DNA from 2 places in the Gelria sp. Kuro-4 genome. Region 2 is predicted to be linked to the other one. Evidence: riboswitches for the same ligand, from Rfam matches in the RefSeq annotation. Region 2 holds a riboswitch; the other holds the start of a gene.
What was found. A riboswitch is a leader RNA that binds a small molecule or an ion and turns the genes downstream of it on or off. The one in region 2 is predicted to bind molybdenum cofactor.
Positions count from the first base shown of each region.

Region 1: another riboswitch for molybdenum cofactor. It lies ahead of K5554_RS13905 (hypothetical protein); the one in region 2 lies ahead of K5554_RS01580 (substrate-binding domain-containing protein).

Region 1 is NZ_AP024619.1:2,777,328-2,784,054, reverse strand. It holds gene K5554_RS13920 (ABC transporter ATP-binding protein) at 1-739, opposite strand, end outside; gene K5554_RS13915 (ECF transporter S component) at 743-1,777, opposite strand; gene K5554_RS13910 (metallophosphoesterase) at 1,764-3,032, opposite strand; gene K5554_RS13905 (hypothetical protein) at 3,070-4,098, opposite strand; molybdenum cofactor riboswitch at 4,158-4,274, opposite strand; gene K5554_RS13900 (ECF transporter S component) at 4,577-5,152, opposite strand; FMN riboswitch at 5,219-5,375, opposite strand; gene K5554_RS13895 (superoxide dismutase) at 5,534-6,163, opposite strand; gene K5554_RS13890 (LysM peptidoglycan-binding domain-containing protein) at 6,361-6,727, shown strand, end outside.
Region 2 is NZ_AP024619.1:292,410-299,136, forward strand. It holds gene K5554_RS01560 (heavy metal translocating P-type ATPase) at 1-375, shown strand, start outside; gene K5554_RS14540 (glycine betaine ABC transporter substrate-binding protein) at 563-1,645, shown strand; gene K5554_RS01570 (energy-coupling factor ABC transporter ATP-binding protein) at 1,745-2,512, opposite strand; gene K5554_RS01575 (ABC transporter permease) at 2,509-3,207, opposite strand; gene K5554_RS01580 (substrate-binding domain-containing protein) at 3,262-4,161, opposite strand; molybdenum cofactor riboswitch at 4,234-4,351, opposite strand; gene K5554_RS14635 (molybdenum cofactor synthesis domain-containing protein) at 4,473-5,456, opposite strand; gene moaC (cyclic pyranopterin monophosphate synthase MoaC) at 5,444-5,938, opposite strand; gene moaA (GTP 3',8-cyclase MoaA) at 5,942-6,727, opposite strand, start outside.

The DNA.
Region 1 (6,727 bases), 400 kb from region 2:
GTGCCGGGTCGGGCAGCTGCACCCCGTAGGCGGCCAGGGCCGGGGCCCACCGGCCTGCCTCGGCCAGGCGGCCGTCGGCGAGCACGCGCCCGCCGGCCAGCACCACCAGCCGTTCCGCGAGGCCGGCCAGGTAGTGCAACCGGTGCTCGCACACAAGGAGGGTGAGGCCGGAAACGGACTGGAGTTCCGCGATGGTGTGAAAGACCTCCCGGGTGGCGCGCGGGTCCAGGTTGCTGGTGGGTTCGTCCAAAATGAGCACCGCCGGCCGGCAGGCCAGGGCCGCAGCGATGGCCACCTTTTGTTTCTCCCCGCCGGAGAGGCCGCTCAGCTTCCGGCCGGCCAGGTGAACGCCCCCTACCGCGGCCAGCGCCCAGCGCACGCGCTCCGCCACGGCGGCGCGGGGAAGGGCCAGGTTCTCCGGTCCGAAGGCCACCTCGTCAGCCACGCGTAAGGTACAAAACTGCCCTTCCGGGTCCTGCTGCACCAGGCCCACACGGGCGGCCAGGCGGTATACACCGGCGGAACGCGGCTCGAGGCCGTTTACCTCGATGGTGCCTGAAAGTTCTGCGCTCTGTCCGTGCGGGATGAAGCCGGTCAGGCAGCGGGCAAGGGTGCTCTTGCCGCACCCGCTCGGCCCGGTAAGGGCGAGAAGCTCTCCCGGGGCGACGTCCAGGTTGACGTCTCTAAGCCCCCAAGTGCCGCCTGGATAGCGGCAGGAAAAAGCGCGAAGGGTGATCATATTTCATTCAACCTTGATACGGGTTACCTGACGCACCCAGTAGCCGCCGGCGTAGCGCGGGGCGATCAGGCGGTAGGATCCGTCTTCTTCTTGGATCAGGAGGGTCTCGTCATCCTTAAGCAGGTCGGGCAAAGGGAATTCCACCGAGTAACCGTCTCCGGCACTCACCGTTACCTTGGTGGCCGCGGCGTCCGGCCGGGCGGCTGTCAAGATCTTTTTGAGCGGCACACCGGTGTAGTCGCGCGGCGCCACGTAGGTGACGCTGCCCTTCAGCTCCGCTGTTACTGTGATGGCCGGGGCGGCAAAACTCTCCGCCCGGTACGTGTAAGGGTGCGCCACCTTACCCTCGACGGCCACGCCGGGCGCCGCCCAAAAGGGCTCGAAGACGCAGGCGTAGTAGAACACGGCGCCCCCGGCGAGAAGAGCGCCGAGAAGGAGGGTTATGGCGAACTGGACGGTGCGGGCGCGCGGGGCGACCGGCCCTGCTGCGGCGGGCCGCCCGTGTTCCAGCAACCCCAGCACCCCGCTGCCCAGATAGCCGGCGAAGATGACGCCGGAGGCGGCCGCCAGGGCGGTCATAAGGAGAATGTACCAGGCCGGGGCGCCGGAAAAGTAAAGCAGCTGCATGAGAATGACCTCGCTGACGGTCCCCGCCGCGCCGGCAACCAGGTAGGTGCCCAGCCCCGGCTCGCGCCGGAGGGAGATCACGGCATCCACCGCCGCCGCCTGCACGACGCACACCAGCACGATGACTGCGCCGTGGGTGCTGCCGGTGAGCATCTCCACCAGTCCCTTAAGGAGGCCGACCGCCGTGACGGCGCCGGGCTTGCGCACCAGCCCGGCCAGAACGATGAACCAGAACACGTGCAGCCCGCCCATGAACTGGCCGGCTCCGAACGGCACGCCGAAGAATTGGTTCACCAGGTTGCCGAGATAGCCCACGTAGGCGCTGAGCACCCCGCCCAGGGCACTCAGGACGGCCATGGTAATGAGCTCCCGCGTGGTCAGGTAATAGCCGCACGCTTTATTCTCCTGCATCTTTTACCACCTCGATCCGCTTGACCTGTCTCACCCAGCGCCCGCCGGCCGAGGGATAGACGTTCCAACCCTGGCCGGGCAGAGAGGTCTGGGCGCAGTCGGTGTTGCTGTAGAGCCCATCCGCCGGGGCCAGCACCAGGCGCGGTCCTTCTTCCCAGTCCGGCGCCAGCCGCCCGTCCTTCTCGTAGGCCAGGAGCATGCTTCCCTGCAACTTAAGCCATTCTTTAGCTGGGTAGAGATTGGCGTAACCGAACTCCTGGCTGTAGCCGTCTTCAGCCACCACCTTAAGCGTCTGGCCGGGCGAAAGGCCGTTCACCGCCTCCAGGAGGTGGGCAAGAGGTACTCCCGTATACTCTCCTTCGCCGCCCCGGTTGCCGAACTGGTTCTCAAAGGCCGCTTTCACCGTAACGGCGGGAAACGCCAGCAGTTCTTCCAGCGTGAAGGAGCGGGTCGCTGACGGCGTGGTAACCGTCACCGTAGGCTCTGTGGCTGCCGGTTCTACCGGTACGGCCTCCACCTTAACTCGACCGCCCGAAAGCTGCACGCGGGTCCAATGGTGAAAGCCGCCGGCCGCCCGCGGCGCGTAGAGGGGCGCGCCGGCACCGCCGGTGGTCACATAGGTTATGCCGTCCTTTTCCCGGCAGGCGAAGAGGTGAACATGGCCGCTGAAGACGGCGATGACCTGGTGCTGCCGGAAAAGTGCATGCAGCTGGGCGGCTTCTTCCGCGCTCTTTAAGGCGTGGTCTTCTCCTGGGCGTGGGTCCCACAGGGGGACGTGAAGAAAGATGAGCTTGGGACCAGGCCGCGCCAGTTCCGCCGCCAGCCAGTCCAGCTGCTCCTGGGAGAGTTCACCGTCGGCGTCATCCAGTCCCAGGAAGTGATATCCGTCCCGGGCAAAGGACCAGCACGGCGGGGAACCGGTCAACTCCGTAAAGAGACGGCGTCCCTGGCCGCGGACATCGTGGTTGCCCGGCACGGCGTAGAAGGGGACGCGCAGCTTCTCAGCCTGCTCCTTAAAGTAGAGGTATTGCTCGCGGGTGCCCGCCGGCGTCAGGTCGCCGCAGTGGACGACGAAGGCCGGACTTTCCGCATTGATCGCGTCGACGACGGCTTCCCAGACAGCGCTTCGGCCCTGGCTATCGCCCACCACGGCCAAGGTAAGGCTGCGGGGGGTGGTGCCGGCACAGCCGGTGGCAGCAAGCAGGCTGAGAAAGAGGAGGGACGCTACAAGCACCAGCGGCCTGCGCAACCGCATCGGCAGCCTCATCTTTGCCCGCCGCCTTTCTTAGGGTTCACTTAGGCAGGTTGGTGAGGCGGATTTCGGCCACCTGCTTGATTCGTTCCTTGTTGCTCTTGAGGCCGGCCCCCGTGAGCGCCAGCGGGCCTTCGTCCGGCGGGAGCAGCTCCCCGTCCTTCCAGTAGGCCAGGATGATGTTCTGGTTGCGTGCCACGTCCTGGGCGGAAAGCTCTGCCATAAAGCCATCCTTGGCCACCACCTGAACGGTGTAACCCTGCTTGGCCAGGTCATCGTTAAATACATAGTGACCGCCCGGGCTGTCGGCGCCGTCCACCATGGAGAGCACCACCCAGAGCGGTACGCCCTTGTACTCGTGTTCTTTGCCTTCTTTATCCGTGTGTTTGTACGTGACGGCGGGGTGCGGGGTGGCGGTGCAGGTGGCCAAGCTTTCAAACGTGGAGCGGTCGAGCTCCGCTTTCTCCACGCCGCTCAGGTTCAGCTTCCACTCCGTGGGCGCCTGGGTCAGGGCTATCTTGGCCACGTTCTTCACCCAGAAATGGCCGTCGGTCAAAGGGGCGTTCCCGCCCACGAAAACGATCCGCGGCAGGTCTTTTTCCTCTTTCCCGTCTGTTTTGTAGGCCAGGATCATCTCCACGCCGCCCAGCTTGGCCGGGGAGCCGTCCTGGTTGTAGGTGAGCAGGTTGCCTTCCACCTGGTCGGCGGTGAAGGTCATGGCGTAGCCGTCAGCTGCTACCACCTGCACGGCCTGCGTCGCCGGGTCCCACTTTAGCTGGGCGAGGAGGTCTTTCACCTTGACGCCGGTAAAGCCGTCGGGGCCGACGATGGTGCCGGTGGACTTTTTGTAGCCGCCCTTGGCGCTTACGGCCGGAAACCGGCTCAAGTCCACCTCGCTGCTCGCCCCGGCCGCATCCACAAGCGCCACTTTAACGCCGGCGGTGGGGGCGGGGGCAGCGGGCTCTTTTTCCGCTGGGGCCTTCCGCCCGCCGGCGCAGCCGGCACTGAGCAGGAGCAGGGCCAGACCCAAGATCAAGACATAAGTTCTTACGCTTTTCCACGTTGACATTTTTCTTACTCCTCCCTTGTTTATGAAATTAAGGCCCGTTCTGCGGAAAGCAGAACGGGCCTTAAGTCCGCTTTTCTCCTTTCCGCACCGGGAGGCAAGCAGGTTTCCCCGCTTACCCTATCGGTCCATCGCCTTAGCTACGCCTTAGGCGGCTGGACTCGGAGAAAAATGGTATAAACTTATATTCTTAATTCGCCAGCGAGCAGCCTTTTCCTTCTTCAACCCCGAATTTTTACACAGAGGGAGGTCTTCCCAGCCTTACGGTTCGCGAGCCAGGAGTTCCCACACCCAAGGTTCGGCCAGCCGCGCTGCCAGCTGGCCACCCCGGCGAGCCGGTACTTTTGCACCAGGGTAAGGCGGGCTGGGAACCCCGGGGCCGCGCCTGTGGGGGGATTACTAAGAAGGCGTTAGGTGGCAAAGGCCCGGGTGCAGGTGCTGCACCCGGGCCTCTCTGCGCGTGGGGGCTAGGAAAGGGATGTTAGGGCCGGGCCTTGGCCGGCTGGGAGACGAGGGCGGGGGCCCCCAGGAGGGCGCTGACGCGCTTGTAAAGGAGGAATGTGGCGGTGGAGGTGAGGGTGCCCTTTATCAGGTTGAAGGGGACGATGGCACTCACCGCCAGGGGAAGGATCTGCTGAGCGGGCACGTTCCAGAGCGGGAGAAAGATATAGATGTCCGCGATGGTAACGGTGGCGGTCATGGCCAGGGTGCCGACGAAAAGGGAGAGGACGGCGCCTTGAAGAGTGTGCACGCGCCGGTACACCAGGGCGGCGGCGAGCACAAGGCTCGCCCCGGTGACGAAGTTGGCGCTCACACCGATGATCCCGGCCTCAGAGCGGCCGGAGAGGAGGAAGACGATGCACTTGATCGCCTCGGCCAGCACACCGGCCGCCGGGCCGAAAGCGAAGCCGGCGATGAGGGCGGGGACGTCGCCGAAATCGAACTTGAGGAAAGTCGGCATGAAAGGAAGCGGGAACTCCAGGTACATGAGGAGGAAACCGAGGGTGCCGAGGAGGGCCACCTTGACCAGATACCGGGTGCCGCGCAGATGGGACATCTAAACCATGACCTCCTTAAAAATTAATCCCCGGAAGAAAAGCCTTCCGGGGAAATGGGCGAACAGCACTACCTTCTTCCATCCGGACTATACCGTCGGCTCTGGTTTCGACCAGATCAACCACCTCGGTGGCTCGCGGGCTAATCCTCACAGGCTGCGCTGGAGGCTTCACCGCCGGTCAGGAATTGGGGGCCCGGCCCCTCACCTTGCCCTGAAGGCCTTCTTCCTTATAGTTTTTATCATACCGAACTATAGCACAGGGCGGGCAAGAAAACAAGGGGGATGGGACGGGACCAGGCCCGTTCTACCTTCCTGAGCGCCGCTGGCTGTTTTTCTGCCCGGCCCAGCGCTTTCTACGGAGCGCTGAAGGGCTGTCCCGGCTTAGGCGAAGAAATCGGTGTTCAGTGTAGGTACCGGGGCGCTGCGCGCCAGATAAGGGCGGAGCCTCCGGTTGACCTCTTCCCAATCGATGTTGGCAAAGAAGGCATCCAGGTAGCCGGAACGGTTGGTGCCATAATCAATGAAGTAGGCGTGTTCGTAAACGTCTAGGACGAGAAGGGGCGCCGTGCGCTGGATGCCGCCCACATTGTGGGCATCGAGCAGAAAGTTGTGCAGGGTGCGGTCGTCAAGGTCGAGGGCCAGGATGCCCCAGCCGCGGGCGGAGAGGCCGAGAGCGCGGAAGTCGCGGGCCCAGGCCTCGGTCGATCCGAAATCGCGCTGCAGGAAAAAGCTTACCTCGCCGCTGGGGGGACCATCGGTCCCGCCCAGGTTGCCGAAATAGAGCTCGTGCAGTTTAACTCCGTTGAGCGCGTAAGTCTCTTCCAACTTCAGCTCGCGGTAGGGGCTGTAGGTGGCGTTGGCCGTCTGCCGATTGACGGTGCGGAGCAGGCTCCAGATCTCGTTGGTTTTATTCACATAACCGAGGTACAGCTTGTAGTGCTCGGTCAGCAGGCGTGCCGAGAGGCCGGGAAGGGAGGTGTAGGGCAGGGGCCGGGGTGTAAGCTGCGCCATTCGGTATTCCTCCTTGGGCGACGGATGTCCTCGCTACGTGTCCTCAATAGCTTACGCACCGCACTTCGGGTCGGTTACAGTTACTTTTGTTAATTACCAGGGGGCCCGGCAGGGATCTCGGCTCCGAACGCGAATATAGCAGTTAGATTGGCAACTTCTAATAATTCCGGCAAGGGGACGCCGGTGGGGGGATAAAGATGCCGGGACGGGTGCATGTGGCGCACACGGTGCTGAGTGAAATCTTAACCTGGGCGCGCCAGGCCCAGGGGCGCGAGATCGGCGGTATCCTCTTGGGCCGCGTGCACCGTGGCCGGGCGCTGGCGGTACGGGTGGAGGCCGCGCTCCTGGCGCAGGGGGCGGACTCAGTGGGGAGCAGCATCCGCTTCACGCCGGAACTGGTGTCGGAACTCAGCGCCCGGGGCCAAAGCGAGTACCCTTCTTTCCAGGTGGTGGGTTGGTTTCACACGCATTGCGGCTTGGGCGCCTTTCTTTCCGGCTACGACATGGCGGTGCACAAGGAACACTTCAGCGAGCCCTGGCAGGTGGCTCTGGTGCTCGATACTG
Region 2 (6,727 bases):
CTCCCCGAGCGGCGCCGGCACAAGCTCGCCTTTGTCGGCGACGGCATCAACGACGCCCCGGTTATCACCCGGGCCGACATCGGTGTGGCCATGGGAGCCCTCGGCTCCGACGCCGCCATTGAAGCGGCAGACGTGGTGCTGATGGAAGACTCGCCGGGGCGCCTGGCTGCTGCCCTTGAGATAGCGCGGCACACACGCCGCATCGTAACCGAGAACATCGTCCTCGCCCTCGCCATCAAGGCTTTCTTCTTCGGCCTAGGCATCCTCGGCCTCGCCAGCATCTGGGAAGCTGTGTTTGCCGACGTCGGCGTCACCGTCCTCGCCGTCCTTAACGCCACCCGCACCCTGAACTACCGGCGCCCTTCATCGTCTTAGGATTCCATGCACCCAGAAGTGCGCTGCAATCACTTACCCAGAGTGAGCTGAAGCCTTCAATCCTTTTCTGAAGCACCCAAGGGGTGACCGCCACCGGTCACCCCTTTTTCAGTCCCGCCTGGGCTGTTCGCACCTTTTCGCATCTTTGAGAGAAACGTTGAAAAGTTGATACCTGACCCCAAACAACTTGATAGTTGTACGGAACCTGTACAAAATCTTCGGCCCTCGGCCCCAGTCCGTTTTTCCTTTGCTGGAGCAGGGACTCGGCAAAGAAAAAATCCTGGTGGAAACGGGGCATACCGTTGGTATCAACAATGCGTCGTTTGCCGTGCGCCGGGGCGAAATCTTTGTGGTAATGGGTCTTTCAGGAAGTGGCAAGTCCACCCTGATCCGCTGCCTTAATCGCCTGATAGAACCCACGCGGGGTAAGGTGTTGGTTGAGGGCAGGGACATCACCGCTCTGGATACGGCAGAATTGCGGCAGCTACGCCGGGAAAAGCTGGCCATGGTCTTTCAACGCTTTGGCCTCTTCCCGCACCGCACCGTCCTCGGCAATGTGGAGTATGGGCTGGAGGTGCAGGGAATCCCTGCCCCTAAGCGGCGCGAGAAGGCGCGGCAGGCCCTCGAGCTGGTGGGCCTCACCGGCTGGGAGGCGGCCTATCCTTCTGCCTTAAGCGGGGGAATGCAGCAGCGGGTAGGGCTGGCGCGCGCCTTGGCCACCGAGCCGGAGGTACTGCTCATGGACGAGGCCTTCAGCGCCCTGGATCCTTTGATCCGCAAGCAGATGCAGGATGAGCTCTTGAACCTGCAGTCGCAGGTAAAAAAGACGATAGTTTTCATCACCCACGATCTGGCCGGGGCCGGCATCATGAAAGCCACCGCCAAGGCCATTCAGGATTACGGCCTAAAGCTGAAGCTGGTCGAAGGCAGCGAACCGGCCATGACGGCAGCCCTCAAGAAGGCCATCGACAACAAGGAGTGGATTGTGGTCACCGGCTGGGCGCCCCACTGGAAGTTCGCCCGCTGGGATCTCAAGTTCCTGGAAGACCCCAAGAAGGACTATGGTGAAGTCGAGAACATTCACATCACCGCCCGCAAAGGGCTGGCAGAAGATATGCCGGAAGTGGCCGACTTCCTGAAAAACTTCAAGCTCAACGCCCAGCAGCTGGGTGACTTGGAAGGCCGCATCGCCGACGGGGAGGAGCCGCCGGCGGCAGCCAAGGCCTGGATGGCCGAGAACAAAGACGTCGTCGACAGCTGGTGGAAGTAACCGGGAATAAGAATGCATCTTAACCACCCCGCCCAGCCGCATCGTCAAGAACATCCTGGAAAAAGAGCTGGGCTGCAAGGGTCCGGCTGCCGCAACTACTTATTGCGCTTCAGGTTGTGGTTTTTGCAGAATTGATAAAAACGCTGCTAAGTTGATACCTGACCCCGGGTGGGCGAGGGCGCCCCAGCGCGGGTGGGCGGCGATGGCCGCAGGCGTACCCTCGGCCTGCACTGCGCCACCGGCCAGCACCGCCACGCGGGTGGCCAGCGCGCTCACCTCGCGGAAGTCGTGGGTCACAAGGACTGCTGTGGTGCCCGTGCTGCCGAGTACGTTCTTGAACTCCTGGATGAGTCCGGCGCGCGCAATGACGTCCACCGAAGCAAAGGGCTCATCGAGCAGCAGTACCTCCGGTTCCAGAGCGAAGGCCCTGGCCAGGCTCACCCGCTGGGCTTCGCCGCCCGAAAGGGTGAGGGCCGGCTGGTCGGCCAGGTGGAGCACGCCGAAGCGCTCCAGCCAGACCCGGGCCTTGGCCTCCGCCTCCCGGCGCCGGCCGCGCAGCTTAAGCCCCACCGCCGCGTTCTCGAGCACCGTGGTATCGAGGAGCAGCGGTTCCTGAAACACCACCGCGAGCCGGCGGCGCACGGCAAGGGCGTTGGCGCGCGTGACGCGCTGGCCGTGGAAGAACACGGCCCCGCTTTTCGGCAGGTCCAGGCAGGCCAGGGCGGTAAGCAGTGTGCTCTTGCCCGCGCCGTTGGGGCCGATGACGGCGAGCACTTCGCCCGGCTCCACCGTAAGGTGGGCGACGCTTAAGATGCGCCGCCCGCCTTTTCTTATCACCATGTCGCGCGCTTCCAGCACCGCCGTCACAAGCGCCGCCTCCTCTGCTGCACGATGGTGAGGACATACGTGATGCTGTAGGCGAGAAGCATGAGAACAAACCCCAAAGCCAAGGCCATGTCGAAGTTCCCTTTGCTCACCTCGAGCACGATGGCCGTGGTGAGGACGCGCGTGTACCAGCGCACGTTGCCGCCCACCGCCATGGACGCCCCCACCTCGGAGATGACGCTTCCCAGGCCGGCCATCACCGCCGCCAGGATCCCGAAGCGCACCTCGCGGATGATGAGCCACCAGAACTGAAGCGGTGAGGCGCCCAGGGCCAAAACCTGAAGGCGCAGTTTCGGGTTGAGCTGTTGCACCGCAGCCATGGTGAGGCCGGTCACCACCGGCGCCGCGATCACCGCCTGGGCGATAACGATGGCCGTGGGGGTGTACATGAGGTTAAGCATGCCCAACGGCCCGTTGCGCCAGAGGAGGATGCTCACCCAGAGCCCCACCACCGTGGGCGGCAGGCCCATCCCGGTATTCACAGCGCCTACCAGAAGCTCCCGGCCCCGAAAGCGCGCCACCGCCAGGTACAGCCCCAAAGGCACGCCCAAACCCAGGCTGATCAGGGTGGCCAGGCCCGACACCCGCAGGGTGAGGAAGGTAATCTGCAGCACCTCCGGGTCGCCGCTTACGAGCAGGCGGAAGGCCTTGGCCAGACCTTGCACCACTAAATCCATTTTATCACCTTAGGCTCGGGAGACCGGCACTGGCGCGGCCCCCCGGTGTTCACCCTAATAGGTGTCCGGCTTCCCGGCATCCGGGAAGAAGAGGGACTGGCCGAACTTGTCTTTGCCGAAGTCGCCAATCACCTTTTGCGTTTCAGCGTCCACCATAAAGTCGGCAAAGGCCTTGCCGCCGGCGGCGTTCACCTTGGGGAACTTATCGGGGTTGACCTGCATCACGTGGTACACGTTAAGGAGCGACTTGTCTCCCTCGAGCAGGATGGTGAGGGCCAGGTTCTTCTTGAGCGCCAGGTAGGTGGCACGGTCGGTCAGGGTGTAGCCGCCCTTTTCCGAGGCGATGTTCAGCGTCTGGCCCATGCCGGTACCGGACTCCTGGTACCAGGAACCCTTGGGTTCGATTTGGGCTGCTTTCCAGAGCTCGAGCTCCTTCTTGTTGGTCCCGGAGTCGTCGCCGCGCGAGACGAAGAGGGCCTTGGCCTGGGCGATCTTCTTGAAGGCATCCGCCGTGGTGGCCGAACCCTTGATCTTGGCGGGGTCCTTTTCCGGCCCGACGATGATGAAGTCGTTGTGCATGACCAGCCGGCGGTCAATGGCCGCCCCGCTTTCCACTACCTTCTTCTCCGCTGCCGGGGCGTGCACCAGGAGCACGTCCGCCTCGCCCCGCTCGCCCATGGCCAGGGCCTGGCCGGTGCCGACCGCCACCGTCTTTACCCGGTAGCCCGTCTTCTGCTCAAAAATGGGGATGAGGACATCCAAGAGGCCGCTGTCCTGGGTGCTGGTGGTGGTGGCGAGGATGACCTCTTTACTGCCCGCCGGGGCACCGGCCGGCTGCGCCGGCTCCTTACCGGCTTCCTGATCGGCCTGCTGCTCCGGCCGGGCCTTCGGCGCGCAGCCGAAGAGGGCCAGGGCAAGCAGAACACAGAGGGCCACGACAAGATACTTTTTCACCTGCGGTCTCTCCTTTGCGGCAGTTTACCCCCTCCGTGCACCTCCTTTTGCCGCCCGGTACCGGCCCGGGGGGCGGCCGGCCCTGCACCTTCTTTCCAAATGCGGGAGGCCAGGCTGTTTCCGGCCTAACCCTAACGCCCCGCCGCCGTAGCTCCCGCCTTAGGCGCACGGGGTCGAAGATGCTGACCGCCGGGAACTGCTTGGGAGCCGGAAAGAGCGGCTTCCCGCCTACCGGACAATACACGAATTACGCCGGTCGGCGGACAACCCCTCTAAGGCGGATGAGCGTTCCTACGGTCAACGTGCAGACTCTACTCGGCTTCGCCTTGGAACGAATGGACGGCTTTGAACTGCCGGTCGGCCGCAGGCCGCCCGCACTCGGCGGCGCGGCCGGTGAGGACGGCCAGGCCGTGCGGCAGGGCCGGCAGGATGACGCTGAGGTTTTCCTCCACACCGCGGGGGCTGCCGGGGAGGTTCACGATCAGCGTACGCCCGCGGATGCCGGCTACGGCGCGGGAAAGGAGGGCGTGCGGCGTTTTGGCGAAGCCCGCCGCGCGCATGGCCTCGGGGAGGCCAGGCACCAGCTGGTCGACCACGTCCAGGGTGGCCTCCGGGGTAACGTCGCGAGGTCCGAGCCCCGTGCCGCCGGTGGTAAGGATAAGGTCGATGGCCCGCTCGTCGGCCAAGCGCTTAAGCTCGGCCGCGAGCTCTTCGCGCTCGTCGGGCAGAACCTTGTACTCCACCACCTCGCCCAGCTCTGCCACCAGCCGGCGAATCACCTGGGCGCCGGTATCTTCGCGTTCCCCGCGCGCCCCCTTGTCGCTGGCGGTGACGATGGCCAGGCGGTAACCTTCTTCGATCAGGATGGGATCACCGTTTCTAACCCGGCCCCCTAAGAGCACGCGGGCGAAGATCCCTTCGCGGGGCATGATGCAGTCGCCCACCTGCTGGTAGATGGCGCAGCCGTGGTGGCACTTTTTCCCGATCTGGGTGACCTCCAGCAGCACGTCCGCGCCTACCTTCAGGCGGGTGCCGACGGGCAGGTGGGCAACGTCAATTCCTTCGGTGGTAAGGTTCTCCCCAAAGTCGCCGGGAACCAGCTTAATCCCCTTGGCGATCATCTTATCGACACTCTCTTGAGCCAAGAGGCTCACCTGCCGGTGCCACGGACCGGCATGGGCGTCGCCCTCGACACCGTAACCGGGTCTAAAGACCCCTTCTCCCCGGTCCTCTTTGCGGGTTCCCTTGGCGGTGCTGGTACAGACCGCCTTTACGCGGCCGGCTACCCTTCCCATGGTTCCTCACCCTCCCGCCGGTAAATACCGCTCTTGCCGCCGGACTTGGCCACCAGGCGGATGTGCTCGATGCTCATACCTTTGTCCACGGCCTTGCACATGTCGTAAACGGTCAGGGCAGCCACGCTCACCGCTGTAAGCGCTTCCATCTCGGCACCGGTCCGGCCGGCCAGCGTCACCTCTGCCTCAATCTCCACGCAGCTCGCCCCTTTATCCAGTCTGAGCCGCACCTCTACCCCGCCCAGGTTGAGCGGGTGGCACAAGGGGATAAGGTGCGGCGTTTCTTTCGCCGCCATAATGCCGGCCAGGCGCGCCGCCGCCAGCACATCGCCCTTGGGGACGCCGCCTGCAGCGATCAGCGCCAGCGTGGCCGGGGCCATCTTAACCGCCCCCCGCGCCACCGCACGGCGCTGGGTGACCGGCTTTTGCCCCACGTTCACCATGTGGGCTTCGCCGGCCGGCGTAAGATGCGTAAGTTCCATGCTCTAGCCCCCTATCTGGCACATCACGCGGGTGTGCTCGGTATAGCTCGCCAGGTCGTGGTGGGTCGGCTTCAGCTCCAGCGCCCGCCGGAAAGCACCCTTCAGTTCCCCGGTGCCGGCACCGCCCCGCAGCAGCCCCCGCACGTCCACCTCCACGTCGGACGCCAGGCAGGGCTTGAGCCGGCCATCGGCCGTAAGGCGCAGGCGGTTGCAGCGCGCGCAAAAGGCTTCCGAAAGGGCGGCGATGAAACCCACCGTCCCCGGTGCCCCCGGGAAGCGCCAGGCTGCCGCCGGGCCCGCCCCGGCCACGTCGGCCGGCTCCAAGAGCCCTGCCTTTTCCACGGCCGACCGGACGGCCGCCATGGGCAGGGCATGGGCCGCCGCCCAGTCGAGGTCCGCCCCCAGCGGCATCACCTCAATAAAGCGCACGTGCAGGGGAAGCCGGCGCGTAAGGGCCGCGAGCTCACCGATCTCATCGTCATTCACCCCGGCCAAGGCCACCGTGTTGATCTTCACCGGGTCAAGGCCCACCGCCAGGGCAGCCTCGATCCCCGCCCAGGCATCGGCCAGGGTGCCCCGGCGGGTGATGGCCCGAAAGCGCTCCGGCCGCAGCGTGTCTAAGCTGACATTTACCCGTTTCAGCCCGGCCTGCTTGAGCGGCGCCGCCAGCGGGGCCAGCAACGTGCCGTTGGTCGTTAAGGAAAGGTCCTCAAGGCCAGGGATGGCGGCGAGCTGGGCCACCAGCTTGGTAAGCCCCAGGCGCGCCAGCGGCTCCCCGCCGGTCAGGCG